2 regions of the Neobacillus sp. NPDC058068 genome follow, and region 1 is predicted to be linked to the other one. Evidence: a T-box and tRNA genes for the amino acid it is inferred to sense, from the RefSeq annotation. Region 1 holds a T-box; the other holds one or more tRNA genes.
The links. The T-box of region 1 lies ahead of tyrS (tyrosine--tRNA ligase). A T-box ahead of a tRNA ligase gene usually reads a tRNA of that ligase, here a tRNA-Tyr.
Positions count from the first base shown of each region.

Region 1 (7,221 bases):
CTGAAGGGTTTGTATGATCATCTTTTAGAAGAGAGGTAATTCCCATTTTTTCTAGGTATTTTGCCGGTTGTTGGTCAACAATTTCCTTGTATAGTTTTACGGCAGGAACGTTATAGGATTTTGCAAGTGCATAGCGAGCAGAAACTAAACCGCTATAACCTCCACCGTAATTTCGCGGCCATGGTTTACTTCTGCTGGGGTCCAAATATAATTCAACATTTGGCAGCGGTGTTCCCGGTGCCGCTTTACCTAATTCGATTGCAGGGCCGTAGACAAGCAGCGGTTTCATCGTGGACGCATTTGGCCTGTATGCACTAGTTGCATGATTAAGCTGTTGTTTGTTGTAATCCCTTCCGGCAACAAAGCTAATAATCTTACCGGTCTTATTTTCGATTAGTTCTGCTCCAACCTCGACAGGCTCCATAATCGTTTTCTTTTCTCCAGTTTCCGGGTCTTCCACTTCCTGAGGTTTATCTGCTCCATAGTATTTATAATTGTCTTTTACCAGCTGCATCACATCGTAAATCTCTTTATCAATTGTCGTATGAATTTGGTAGCCATTTTGATGTAAATTATGGTTAGCTAACGTTTTGTACTTGTAATAAAGATTATCATCATTTTTTAAGTCTTTTTCTGTATAGCCATCCTTTTGAGCTAGTACGGTAGTCAGAGTATCGATAGCACGCTTTTCAATTTCAACCGTCAGCCAAGGGTATTTTTCAAGCGGATTTGTAACCGGCGCGATAAAGTCCTTGGTGATATCATAGGCAGATGCCTCAGCGTACTGCTGCTGGTTTATATACCCGCCGTCAAACATACGCTTTAATACCGTTTTCATTCGGCTAAGTCCTGGTTCAAGGTTGTTCTTAATGGTCCCCTCTCTTGTAAAAGGGGTATATCCGAATGGACTTTGCGGCAGCCCAGCGATGAAGGCTGATTGTGCCAAGTTCAATTCACTTGCTTTTTTGCCGAAAATGCCTTTAGCTGCCGTTTGGACACCGGCAATGTTTCGTCCGGATGAGTTTCTTCCAAAGGTTGAAACATTCAAGTAAGCTTCAAGAATTTCTTTTTTGTCAAAGAACTTCTCTAATCGAAGGGCAAGTAAAATTTCATTGGCTTTCCGTTGAAATGAAACCTCATTGGTTAAAATTTGGTTTTTTATTAATTGCTGTGTTAAAGTACTGCCGCCTGTTTGAACAGAAGAGTTTGAAACTTCCTGGAAGACGGCGCGAAAAACAGCTTTTGGGACGACTCCATTATGTTTGTAGAAGTATTCGTCTTCGGTAGCGACAACTGCGTTAATTAAATCCTTCGATACTTGATTGAGTGTCACTTGTTCGCGTTCAAGATCGGTTCTGAGCTTACCAAGATAGACATTATTAGAAAAATATAATTCCGATGTTTCTGTGTAATTATAAATATCCTTTTTCATACTTTCGTATGAGCGTACGGGTTCATCCTTTACAAGCGAGGCGAAATAACCTGCTCCTACCCCTGCACCGAATGAGCCTCCAATAATGACAACGGTCAATATTAGGAGGAATAAGTTCCAAAAGACTTGATATGTGATTCGTGCACTTTTTACCGTTTTTTTATGGGTAAACAAGTTAAGTGCGGATTTAGCTTTTTCCAACCATGCTTGTAATTTTTCATTTTTCAAAAGCATCACCTCTTTTAAAATCACATCCATTATAGCATACAGACGCTATAAAAAACTGACAAACTTCTACATTTTTCTGATATTTCCAGTTCGTGTTTGACAGTTAGAAGAAAATATGATAAAAAAACTATAAGTTAATTTTATATTAAAGCTGTGAAGGGAATCAATTGTAGTTCTTCTATCCCTGTTATTAGAGAGCCGGCGGTGGTGGGAGCCGGTACATATAGAAGAATGAATTACGTCCTCGAGCTTTCTCTGTGAATATTATTATTAGTAATGGAGAACGGTGATAACCGTTATTTTTTTCAAGTTGGAGGATGATGATATCCTCAAGCTGGGTGGTACCGCGTAAAATTACGTCCCTGCATTTTTGCAGGGACGTTTTTATTTTGAAGTTGGAGGGATTTAGAATGGATTTATTACAGGATTTAGCATGGAGAGGAATTATTTACCAGCAGTCAGACGCCGAAGGGTTAAAAGAGCTTCTAGATACAGAGAAAATCTCACTATATTGTGGTGCCGATCCGACGGCGGACAGTTTGCATATCGGGCACTTGGTACCGTTTTTGACATTGAGAAGATTTCAACAGCATGGTCACCGACCTATCGTATTAGTCGGCGGTGCAACAGGGTTAATTGGTGATCCAAGTGGAAAGAGTGAAGAGCGCAATCTTCAAACCCTTGAGAAGGTACAAGAAAATGTTGCCGGTATCCAAAAACAGTTAGCGGCAATTTTCGAATTTGAGGGTGAAAATGGCGCAACAATGGTTAATAACTACGATTGGGCCGGATCGATGGATATCGTTACTTTTTTACGTGACATCGGCAAGCATATCGGTGTTAATTACATGCTCGCTAAAGATACTATTGCCTCAAGGCTTGAAACAGGTATTTCTTTTACTGAATTCACCTATACCATTTTACAAGCAATGGATTTCAATCATTTGTACCAACACCATAATTGTAAACTGCAAATCGGAGGCAGTGACCAATGGGGTAACATTACCTCTGGGTTAGAATTAATTCGGAAAATGCAGCCTGAAGGGGCAAAGGCCTATGCTTTAACCATTCCGCTCGTGACAAAAGCGGATGGGACAAAATTTGGCAAGACAGAGGGCGGCGCTGTTTGGCTCGACCCTGAAAAAACTACGCCATATGAGTTTTATCAGTTCTGGATTAATACAGCTGATGCCGATGTTATCAAATACTTAAAGTTTTTTACGTTCCTTTCACATGAGGAAATCGAAAAATTAGAAACGGCCGTTGCTGAAGAACCGCATCTCCGTAAAGCGCAAAAGGCATTAGCAGAAGAGATGACACGTCTTATCCACGGCGAGGACTCATTAGAGCAGGCGATTAAGATTTCGCAAGCATTATTTAGCGGTGATGTGAAGGAGCTAACAGCTGCAGAGATTGAACAAGGCTTTAAAGATGTTCCGGCCTATGAGTCAGCTGATGAGGAAAACCTGGTCGACCTTTTAGTTGCGGCAAAAATTTCTCCATCGAAGCGCCAGGCGCGTGAAGACATTACCAATGGAGCGGTCGCTGTAAATGGTGAGAAAGTAACGGACTCCAACTACAGCTTGGTGGAATCCGATAAAATCGAAGGTCAGTTTACCATCATTAGAAGAGGGAAGAAGAAATATACGTTAATTAAATATTAATTAATCAGGGCTTTGGATTTCCAAAGCTCTTTTTTTAATAGAACTTCTATAATACAAAAACCCCCGTGCCAAATTGGAACGGGGGTTTTCTGAAAGATTAACGTGAGTAGAACTCAACGATGAATGTTTCGTTAATTTCAGCAGCAAGCTCAGAACGCTCTGGTAAGCGAGTGAACGTACCTTCTAATTTGTCAGCATCGAAAGTTACATAATCAGGAATGTAATTCGTTACTTCGATTGCTTCTTTGATCACATCAAGGTTACGTGATTTTTCACGAACGCTGATTGTTTGACCAGGTGCTACGCGGTATGATGGGATATCTACGCGAGAACCATCAACTAAAATGTGACCGTGGTTTACTAATTGACGAGCTGCACGACGAGTGCGGGCAAGACCTAAACGGTAAACTAGGTTGTCAAGACGTGATTCAAGAAGAATCATGAAGTTTTCACCGTGTACGCCGCTCATTTTGCCAGCTTTAACAAAAAGGTTGCGGAATTGACGCTCATTAACTCCGTACATGTGACGAAGTTTTTGCTTTTCTTGTAATTGCAATCCGTATTCAGAAAGCTTTTTGCGTTGGTTTGGACCATGTTGTCCAGGAGCGTAAGGACGCTTTTCTAATTCTTTACCTGTGCCGCTTAGAGAGATTCCAAGACGACGAGAAATTTTCCAGCTAGAGCCAGTATAACGAGCCATGAATGACTCCTCCTTCGTGTTTTTATTTTGGTAAAATAAAAACCGTTAAGAAACACAATAACAGTCATTTTGTTTTCATGCACCATCGCCCTAGCAGCGGAGGGTTACTCGATGCACCATCACAAAGATGTGAGGAACAAAATGAAGCAATTAAGTTTATTCTTATAGGCTGCAATATTTTACACAAAGAGTATTATATAATTTTTATCCCCATTTAGTCAAGAATATTTTTGCTTTCTTTAAGATTGTCCCCTATCAAAAAAATATTTAGAAAAAAGTAATAAATTATTCAAAAAAACCTTCCAAATGTATGCCATTATTAACTATAATTGGATTGTGATGTATATATCTGGAAGTGGCGGTGGGGAGATTGAATGAATGCTTTTAATGGAGATTTAATTTTGGAAGAAAACAAATATAAGAAATTATTTCAAATAACCGAAAAACTTCATTCGTCCCTGGATGTGGATACCCTTTTAGGTGAACTATTCGTTATTCTTCAAGAAGTATATCCTGACTTTTCGTATTACTTACTTCTTTCCCAGGACACTCACAGCCACAATGACCTACCGAAAATTGACCTTAACTATGATAGTGAAAATATGACAGCAATTAATTCCTATGCCTCGGGAAATATCCAATTTGAAAATTCCATTGTTGACAAGCACGCCATTCTCTATGCCCCATTAAAAGGGCGGCAGGGGGTATATGGCGTATTGCAGGTAATTGCTCCAAATACACCGCAGTTTCCCGATAATGAGGTAGAATTTATTACTTTATTAGCGAGGTGTGCAGGAAGCGCATTAGAAAATGCCCAGCTTTATCAACAATCAAAGAGAGCCATATCTGATTTGCAATTAATCAACGAAACTTCGCACCGTTTAAATTCTAACCTGCGGCTTACCGAGACGATGACATTTATGTCGGGACAAATTAAGAATACATTCGATGCGGAAGAAGTTGGTTTCTTTCTATTTTCTCATGATCAAGTAAAGGTGAAAGTACTCTCAGGCTCCACGCCTTATTTTTTCACAAAACAGGCTCAAATCTATATTGATTACATAAAGGAAAAGATTCAAAAAGGAAGCGGCCCATTGTTTATTGGAGATTTAAATCTTCCAAATAAAACGAGCTTTCATTCCATTATAGCCGTACCTATGATTCAAAGACAGAAATTAAAAGGGTTTTCGATAATTATGCATCAAATGCCCTATTTCTTCTCATTCGAGACATTTAAGCTGCTTCAATCACTATTACATCATTCATCATTGGCACTTACCAATTCTCTGCTTCGTGAGGAATTGGAAACATTGGTCATTACGGACCATCTTACAAAGCTCCACTCTCGGAAGTTTTTGGATGAAAAAATCCAGCGTTCGATGAAAAAGGATGAAGAAGGCACCTTTATTCTCATCGATATCGATAATTTCAAAGAAATTAATGATACCTATGGACATCAAATTGGAGACGAGGTGCTTATTCAGTTAGCCGATTTAATTAAAAGGAATATTCACGGGCGGGATATAGGTGCCAGGTGGGGCGGGGAAGAACTGGCCATCTACCTACCGATGGTTCCCTTGAACACCGGGACAGCAATAGCAGAGAGATTAGTTGAAAAGGTTTCAGAAAGCACGAATCCGCCTATTACAGTATCATGTGGTGTTTCCTATTGGAGTAAAGACCGCCTTGATTCTTATCAATATTTATTTAAAAGAGCGGATGAAGCTTTGTATACAGCCAAAGAAACAGGAAAGAACAAGGTTATTATCCAAGGAGACAATATATCCGTGGGCTAGGCACTCATTACTATGAGTGCCCTAACGATATGCCGGCAATCGCTATATTTTATTAGTAATTTTGGTAACGCCTACAAACGGGAGGGATTCACATTGGAGAAGAAGAAGGCGCGGTTTGAAACGGAAGTTATTCATGCAGGCTATTCTAACGATGAACATCAGGGGAGTTTAGTTCCGCCCTTGTATCAAACATCCACGTTTACCTTTGCAAATGCTGAACAAGGGGAAAGAAGGTTTGCCGGAAAGGAAGAAGGCTTTATTTATTCCCGTTTGGGAAATCCAACGGTGAAAATACTTGAAAACAAGATGGCCGTTCTTGAAAAAGGAGAAGCAGCGTTAGCTTTTTCGTCGGGGATGGCTGCTGTAAGTGCAGTATTAATGGCCTTAACAAAAACGGGTGATCATATCCTTTGTTCCCAGGGAGTTTATGGTTGTACATTTGGGCTGATGGAGCTACTAAAGGATAAATATGGAATTGGACACAACTTTTCGCTAATGGATTCAAAGGAAACACTAGAAAATGATATTTTGCCTAATACAGCTTGTATTTATATTGAAACGCCAATAAATCCTACGATGAAGCTTGTCGACCTGGAGATGGCTGCAAGGATAGCGAGTGAAAGAGGAATCCCGGTTGTTGTCGATAATACCTTTTGTTCACCGTATTTACAAACGCCAATCGAATTAGGCTGTGATATTGTTATTCATAGCGCAACAAAGTATATATGCGGCCACGGAGATGTTATTGCCGGGCTGGTGATCGGAAAAAAGGAATTTATTGAAACTGTGTCCCGAACGACACAAAAGGACATTGGCGGCATTATCTCTCCCTTTGATGCCTGGCTATTGTTAAGAGGAATAAAAACACTTCCAGTCCGGATGGATCGCCATTCAGCAAATGCAGCTCATCTGTTTGAATTTTTGAGAAGTCACGAAAAGGTCGACTCCATCTATTTTCCAGGGGATCCAGAACATTTGGATTATGAGATTATGAAAAAACAAATGAAACAACCAGGGGGCCTCATTTCTTTTACAATAAAAGGAACAAAGGAAACTGCGCAAAAGTTTATCAATCACTTACAACTGATAAAAATTGCTGTTAGTCTTGGCGATGCTGAGACATTGATTCAGCATCCCGCAACAATGACTCATGCAGTTGTCCCTGAGGAAGAACGGAGAAAAATGGGGATTGAGAATACCCTGCTCCGTCTCTCAGTAGGCCTTGAAGCATGGGAGGATATTAGAGAAGACCTAGAGCAGGCATTTGATAAAATATAACGAAAATTAGCAGGGGCTTCGTGCCGGTTACGGTGATTAAAGAATGCGAGTGAACCGTCTCTCCTTACGGCAGCTTGCCAAATATAAAAAAATTGCAACACACTTAGCCAGGTTAGAAAAAGT
Region 1 covers NZ_JBHVSI010000017.1:112,409-119,629, forward strand. The annotation lists gene ACFVSW_RS19715 (transglycosylase domain-containing protein) at 1-1,660, opposite strand, end outside; T-box leader at 1,805-2,027, shown strand; gene tyrS (tyrosine--tRNA ligase) at 2,071-3,324, shown strand; gene rpsD (30S ribosomal protein S4) at 3,422-4,024, opposite strand; gene ACFVSW_RS19730 (sensor domain-containing diguanylate cyclase) at 4,399-5,820, shown strand; gene megL (methionine gamma-lyase) at 5,914-7,098, shown strand.

Region 2 (7,221 bases), on a different contig from region 1:
GATTAGTCTTCCTTAATGCCCACGAAGTAGACACGACACAAGACAAGCCTGTGACCTCGAGCCCCTAGTCGCTGGAGCTGGACAATCGCAAAGTTTTCATCCCGCTGGCTTTTATGGTCAGTGGGATATTTATGTAAATGATTTCTTTCATCTGAAAAAGTTGAAATCTGGAGGAAAAACAAGATGAATAAAAAATGGGTCATGATGATCGTTGCATTATTTGCGATATTCGGCTTCACTGTCCCTGTTACGTTTGCCCATGCCGACGACAGTGAAGCTTATTCCGACATCACAGAAAAAAATGGCACTATTACATATGTATTGCGAATGAATATGGACCAATTGAGGATCGTAATCACCCCGAATGATCCCGAAATCAGCAATCATTCACCGGAAGTCATTAACCGATTTCTGGAGGATTCAAAAACAGATGTGGAATCCTATCTACTCTCCAATATCAAACTCCATGCCGACGGTTTACCGTTAGATGGAACTCTAACCCGGCTTCAAGCAACGAAAGTGAACAAAACGCCTTACGTTGAAGCAGTACTGGAGTATCCGATAAAACAAAAACCTGAGCAATTCATATTATCCTATAACCTGTTTTTTGATGATTTAGACCAATGGCACACGAATTATGTCACGCTAGACCTTAACGGAAAGAAACAAAATTCAGTGTTGACCTATGATTCGCGGGAAACCCACCTGGGCGAATTGAGTTATTTTCATACCATAAAGCAATTTTTATTGCTCGGAATGGAACATCTGATTACCGGTTATGACCATATTTTGTTTTTGACTGCTCTACTAATAGGAGCTACCTCAATCAAACAGATTCTTAAGGTTGTTACAGCATTTGCTGCAGCCCATACGGTGACTTTAATTCTAGCCGGTTTGCATATCGTAACGCTGCCTGGAAGGTTCATTGAGTCTGCCATTGCGCTGAGTATCGTTTATGTTGCCCTTAACAACCTTTTAAAACGGAACACGAAACACAATGTATGGTTAGCATTCGGATTCGGGTTGATTCATGGATTCGGGTTCGCCGATATATTATCAGAAATGAGGATGGACAGAGGGCAGTTTGCTTCTTCTCTATTGACGTTTAATTTGGGTATTGAAATCGGTCAAGTATTGATCGTGTTATTCATATATCCGGTTATTCAATATATTCGCAGAGTCAAATGGACAATCCCTGCCATTTCGACCACAATTACCCTTTTTGGAGTGGTCTGGTATATTGAAAGGGCGTTTTTATAAATTTCATTGGCTTTAATTGAAAAAAACGGTTAAAGTACTTTTTTAGTATCTTTAAACCGTTGAGGTGAACCGTATCAAAAAAACCGTTAGTATAAATTATAAAGAACCGATAAAAAAAAGAATTGCCCGCTATCTTTGAATTATTTAAAGATAGCGGGCAATTCAAAATATCTTGCTGTTACTAGCCTTACACTTAGGGAAACTACCTCCATGCAATCAAGACCGTTTCCTTCCTTCATTATTTGGAAAAAGAAAATAGGAGATTGCTCCTGAAAATAGTGCAGCTCCTAGTGCAATGATTAGTCTAATTCCTAATTGTATTTCTGAAAAGTCCTTATTAAGCATCCAAAGTGCTACAGCCATAACGATAATCATGATTGGAATGATAAGTGTAATTCTTTTCGGTTTCAATTCTTCACTCCCCTTCTTTCCTCTTTTTTACCTAAACATTATTATACAAGAAACAAAGACGGGTAATGAGAGTTTGTGCGTCCAATATTTTGAGATGGCAATGCGCAACCTCACTCCAAATCATCTGTCACATCATGTCCACGACCATCTTCTTCTATTTTCCCTATCAAACAAACGTTTAATTAAAACAGTAGGAATCCTTGATATATAAGCCTTTCCTCGTCCCAATCCATGAAAAAATTGCTTTCCAAATAATAGCCAGGAAATGTCGTAAGTTTTAAAAAATAGGTAATAAGTGAGTTAAATTATGTCGTAAGCGGAGGAAGGACGACGTAAATGGATTCTACTTCGACTTTTTGACATATTTTCAGCGGAAAGACCTACGTAGACCTCTTCACAGTGCCCGTGAAGCGAAAAAAACGCATGGTTCGGGCACTCTGAAAGGTTCACAGTGCCCATGGATGCGAAAAAACTCATGGTACGGGTACTCTAAAAGGTTCACAGTGCCCATGGAAGCAAAAAAACTCATGGTTAAGGCACTCTAAAAGGTTCACAGTGCCCATGGAAGCAAAAAAACTCATGGTACGGACACTCTGAAAGGTTCACAGTGCCCATGGAAGTGAAAAAACTCATGGTTCGGGCACTCTGAAAGGTTCACAGTGCCCATGGAAGTGAAAAAACTCATGGTTCGGGCACTCTGAGGGAATCGCTGAGCCCGAACAAGCGTAAAAAATCGCCCCCACGGAAACCCAAATTAGAGTAATTCAAAAGATTCTTTTACGACGGACTTGGCACAAAATGTGATTCAACAAATCCAGCAATCCAATCCCACAAGTAATTTTGCACATAAGTCTCGCTAACTGGCAGTAATCTTTCATTCAATAAACATTAAGACACCCATTAGTGGTTTTATCGTATATCAAGAATGTACGAGGAGACAGTCGTTCTAAATAATAACTGGGAGAAGGAGCCTGTCCACTCGTCCCATTAAATTTTTTACCATTCAATACACCCTATCTACACACCCCCATTCCCCTCCTAAATGTCGTATTTTCCTTCATGCTCGAAATCTTCAATTTGCTTTTCTGATTTTTTTGAAAAACGGGTACAAACCTAAAGCATGTCCTACCCTTGACACATATAAATACAGTACAAATCCACAACAGGGATAGATGGTAGGGAGGTAAAAATATGGATTAACTATAAAGAAGGTTTCTGTAACATCTATAGAATGATAAAAATCCCCAAAAGGAGATGGATGATTATTAAAACGATTAGCTTTGATAACACGTCATGTAGTGATGTATTATCAGCATGTTTTGATGAAAACTGGAAGCGTGAATTGACAAATGAACATGTAGTTTACACTGCTACTTCGTACAATGCGGAAGTAACACTGTATCTCCAAGGCGACTATAGTCAAGACCTTGTTTTCGATTATGGCAGCAAAATATTGGTCATGGGAAAGACCTATCATCTACCACCACACAAAGAATATCAATAAAAATGAATGTTCTTGGTTAAATAGTAGGGGGCAGATCTCCTGCTAACCTGCATTGAAAAAGCCATTCCGCTGCAAATGTTGGGAATGGCTTTTTCATTTTAACGTTCATTCTTTATAGTAAAATCGGGTATGAGCCAATAGATGAGCAATCCGGCAATGGTAGCGTAGGCGATACCGTTATGAGCATATCCAACTCCGATGATGAAGATAATCGCGACGATGACCAAATTTTTCATATTAGCCAGACTCACTTTTTCCTCAATGAGGTGACGGATTCCCATTGCAGCAATCATACCAAACAACAGGATACAGATGCCGCCCATCACTGCAACCGGAATGGATTGAATAACAGCTCCGACTTTAGCGAACAAGCCAAGAAGAATCGCAATAACAGCAGCGCCTTGAATGATCCTACTGGAAAACTGGCGTGTGATGGCTAGAACCCCGAGGTTTTCCGCGTAAGTTGTTTGTGCAGGTCCGCCGATGAAGCCCGAGATTAATGTTGCAATGCCATTCCCCCATAGGATGCTTGAAAAACCCGGATTCTTTGTCACATCTTTTCCTGTAATCTCATTTAGCACAAACATATGTCCAAGGTCTTCGATGATGGTAACCAGGGCTATCGGCGCCATTCCGAGGATTACGACCCAGGTGAATTCCGGCATGACAACATGCGGAAGAGCAAAAGTCGGTGCAGCTGCAATGGTATGAAAATCAACAAATCCACGCACCGCGGCATATGCATACCCTACTGCAAGACCGATGAGGAGCGGAAAGAGCCGGATTACCTTTGTGCCTGCAAGCGTTGCGATGACTGCTGCCAGAAGGCTGACGATAGCGACATCCCAATTGGTCGAAGCCATGCTGGTCACCGCCGTGGTTGCCAGCGAAAGACCGATAATACTTACAACAGGTCCGACGACAACTGCAGGAATTACCTTACGGACTTTTTCAAAACCGACAAAGGAAATGATCATAGATACAATGGCATAAACAATGGAAACGCTGATAAGACCTGCAACGGCTTGACCCGGTGAATGTAACTCCCCCACATACAATGCAAGCGGAGCAATAAAGGCGAAAGATGAACCTAGATACGTGGGAACCTTTCCGCGTGTAATAAGATGGAAAACCAAGGTTCCTAAACCACTGGCAATAAGTGCACTTCCTGGATCAAGGCCAGTTAGTGCCGGAACCAAAATTGTTGCACCAAACATCGCAAACAAATGCTGGAATGATAATGGGATTGCGCTTAAAAACTTTTTCAATCGTTTTCCCCCCTTTAATAGTTCCTTCATATATCATATATTTCTACTATTTATTTTTAGAATAAATTCGTAAAGTATTTTCTATATATTTTGACTTTTTAAAGCAGGGCTTCACCACAGAAAATGTAAGGGAATTTATCCTTCAATTGTATTGGGGAGAATTTTCAATTCTTTTTCATATTTTTTTGATATTTACTATGTCCATCTGTTAAACCAACAAGTTCAAATTCATTATTCTTATAAAAGTTATTTAATTTTATATTATCCGCAACACAATCTAACTGAAGATACTCTTTATCACTAATATTGTTTTGTATCAGAGCCAAAATACTTCTACCCATACCTTTCTTCATATATGGAGGAATAATGGCAAGTCTATGTAAATAAAACGATGTAGAGGAAATATCTTCTCCCCAAATATGCCTATCCCATTCACTTTGTTTTGATAAAAGTGTAAATGTAGCAACAATATCGTTATCTTTCAAAACAATATACGTTTCTTGATTAGATACCGCTTGTTCAATTTCTGCATCTTCACCGCCATCTAATAGAAACTTCCATTTGTTTATTTCATTATCTTTCATCCATAAAGCTATCTGTTTTAACATTTTTATTATTTTACTACTATCTTCATTGGTAGCAATTTTTATATTAAAACTTTCATCGTAATCCAAGTTCATTTTTTCCTCCTCATAGAGTACTAATTTTCTTTATTTATTCTTTACGTTTAAATACAACAAACTACTTTGAAATACCTGCATGTTAGTTAACTAAATCGATCGATTGTTTCCTAGACGACAAAAAAAGTAGAGATACTCTGATCTCTACTACTACGTTTTAAAAAATGACTCCGCAGGTAGGACTCGAACCTACGACCGATCGGTTAACAGCCGATAGCTCTACCACTGAGCTACTGCGGAATAATAAAAATATGATTTTATGATAATGGGCCTAAATGGACTCGAACCATCGACCTCACGCTTATCAGGCGTGCGCTCTAACCAGCTGAGCTATAGGCCCAAAGATAATGATTGGAGCGGGTGATGAGAATCGAACTCACATCATCAGCTTGGAAGGCTGAGGTTTTACCACTAAACTACACCCGCGTGCTTAAATTTGGAGGCAACACCCGGATTTGAACCGGGGATAAAGGTTTTGCAGACCTCTGCCTTACCACTTGGCTATGCTGCCACATTAAAAATTAATGGGGCGACTGATGGGAATCGAACCCACGAATGTCGGAACCACAATCCGATGCGTTAACCACTTCGCCACAATCGCCATAATGGTGGAGGGGGACGGATTCGAACCGCCGAACCCTGAGGGAGCGGATTTACAGTCCGCCGCGTTTAGCCACTTCGCTACCCCTCCATAAAAGGATATTTCATGTAAAGATGGCTCAGGACGGAATCGAACCGCCGACACAAGGATTTTCAGTCCTTTGCTCTACCGACTGAGCTACTGAGCCATTATCAACGGCATTTAATCTACCGGGATAAAAAAAATGGCGGTCCGGACGGGACTCGAACCCGCGACCTCCTGCGTGACAGGCAGGCATTCTAACCAACTGAACTACCGGACCATATTGCGGGGACAGGATTTGAACCTGCGACCTTCGGGTTATGAGCCCGACGAGCTACCAGACTGCTCCACCCCGCGATAATAGAAAGTAAATAATAAATAATATATGGAGGAGGAAGAGGGATTCGAACCCCCGCGCGGTATGACCCGCCTGTCGGTTTTCAAGACCGATCCCTTCAGCCAAACTTGGGTATTCCTCCAAATAAAATGGAGCCTAGCGGGATCGAACCGCTGACCTCCTGCGTGCAAAGCAGGCGCTCTCCCAGCTGAGCTAAGGCCCCGTGTTAATAATGTAATTTTCGACTGGTCGGGAAGACAGGATTCGAACCTGCGACCCCTTGGTCCCAAACCAAGTGCTCTACCAAGCTGAGCTACTTCCCGTAAAATAATGGCGCGCCCGAAAGGAGTCGAACCCATAACCTTCTGATCCGTAGTCAGACGCTCTATCCAATTGAGCTACGGGCGCATTCGTTTGAAAAATGGTGCCGAGGACCGGAATCGAACCGGTACGGTAGTCACCTACCGCAGGATTTTAAGTCCTGTGCGTCTGCCAGTTCCGCCACCCCGGCAATATTGGAGCGGAAGACGGGATTCGAACCCGCGACCCCCACCTTGGCAAGGTGGTGTTCTACCACTGAACTACTTCCGCATTTAAAAATGGTGCGGGTGAAGGGAGTCGAACCCCCACGCCTCGCGGCGCCAGATCCTAAGTCTGGTGCGTCTGCCAATTCCGCCACACCCGCAATATGAAAATGGTGAGCCATGAAGGACTCGAACCTTCGACCCTCTGATTAAAAGTCAGATGCTCTACCAACTGAGCTAATGGCTCGAAAAAAATGGTGCCGGCGAGAGGACTTGAACCCCCAACCTACTGATTACAAGTCAGTTGCTCTACCAATTGAGCTACCCCGGCATGTAGTTTGAAATAGGATGTTAAATAAAATTATGGTGGAGGATGACGGGATCGAACCGCCGACCCTCTGCTTGTAAGGCAGATGCTCTCCCAGCTGAGCTAATCCTCCATATGGTGACCCCTACGGGATTCGAACCCGTGTTACCGCCGTGAAAGGGCGGTGTCTTAACCGCTTGACCAAGGGGCCATAGTAATTTTCGACAAAACAATAGCCCCAAAAGGGGCTTAGCCTGGCAACGTCCTACTCTCACAGGGGCGCATGCCCCAACTACCATCGGCGCTGA
Region 2 covers NZ_JBHVSI010000016.1:40-7,260, reverse strand. The annotation lists gene ACFVSW_RS18400 (HupE/UreJ family protein) at 184-1,260, shown strand; gene ACFVSW_RS18395 (histidine kinase) at 1,477-1,671, opposite strand; gene ACFVSW_RS18390 (hypothetical protein) at 3,014-3,175, shown strand; gene ACFVSW_RS18385 (uracil-xanthine permease family protein) at 3,274-4,443, opposite strand; gene ACFVSW_RS18380 (GNAT family N-acetyltransferase) at 4,608-5,123, opposite strand; tRNA gene ACFVSW_RS18375 (tRNA-Asn) at 5,292-5,363, opposite strand; tRNA gene ACFVSW_RS18370 (tRNA-Ile) at 5,390-5,463, opposite strand; tRNA gene ACFVSW_RS18365 (tRNA-Gly) at 5,476-5,549, opposite strand; tRNA gene ACFVSW_RS18360 (tRNA-Cys) at 5,561-5,634, opposite strand; tRNA gene ACFVSW_RS18355 (tRNA-His) at 5,649-5,724, opposite strand; tRNA gene ACFVSW_RS18350 (tRNA-Tyr) at 5,730-5,814, opposite strand; tRNA gene ACFVSW_RS18345 (tRNA-Phe) at 5,839-5,911, opposite strand; tRNA gene ACFVSW_RS18340 (tRNA-Asp) at 5,949-6,025, opposite strand; tRNA gene ACFVSW_RS18335 (tRNA-Met) at 6,029-6,102, opposite strand; tRNA gene ACFVSW_RS18330 (tRNA-Ser) at 6,132-6,224, opposite strand; tRNA gene ACFVSW_RS18325 (tRNA-Ala) at 6,233-6,305, opposite strand; tRNA gene ACFVSW_RS18320 (tRNA-Pro) at 6,329-6,405, opposite strand; tRNA gene ACFVSW_RS18315 (tRNA-Arg) at 6,414-6,490, opposite strand; tRNA gene ACFVSW_RS18310 (tRNA-Leu) at 6,505-6,593, opposite strand; tRNA gene ACFVSW_RS18305 (tRNA-Gly) at 6,599-6,673, opposite strand; tRNA gene ACFVSW_RS18300 (tRNA-Leu) at 6,683-6,767, opposite strand; tRNA gene ACFVSW_RS18295 (tRNA-Lys) at 6,778-6,853, opposite strand; tRNA gene ACFVSW_RS18290 (tRNA-Thr) at 6,862-6,937, opposite strand; tRNA gene ACFVSW_RS18285 (tRNA-Val) at 6,971-7,046, opposite strand; tRNA gene ACFVSW_RS18280 (tRNA-Glu) at 7,050-7,124, opposite strand; partial or broken rRNA gene rrf (5S ribosomal RNA) at 7,166-7,221, opposite strand, start outside.
Region 2: it encodes a tRNA-Tyr, which carries the amino acid that the T-box ahead of tyrS (tyrosine--tRNA ligase) is inferred to sense. The anticodon was not compared.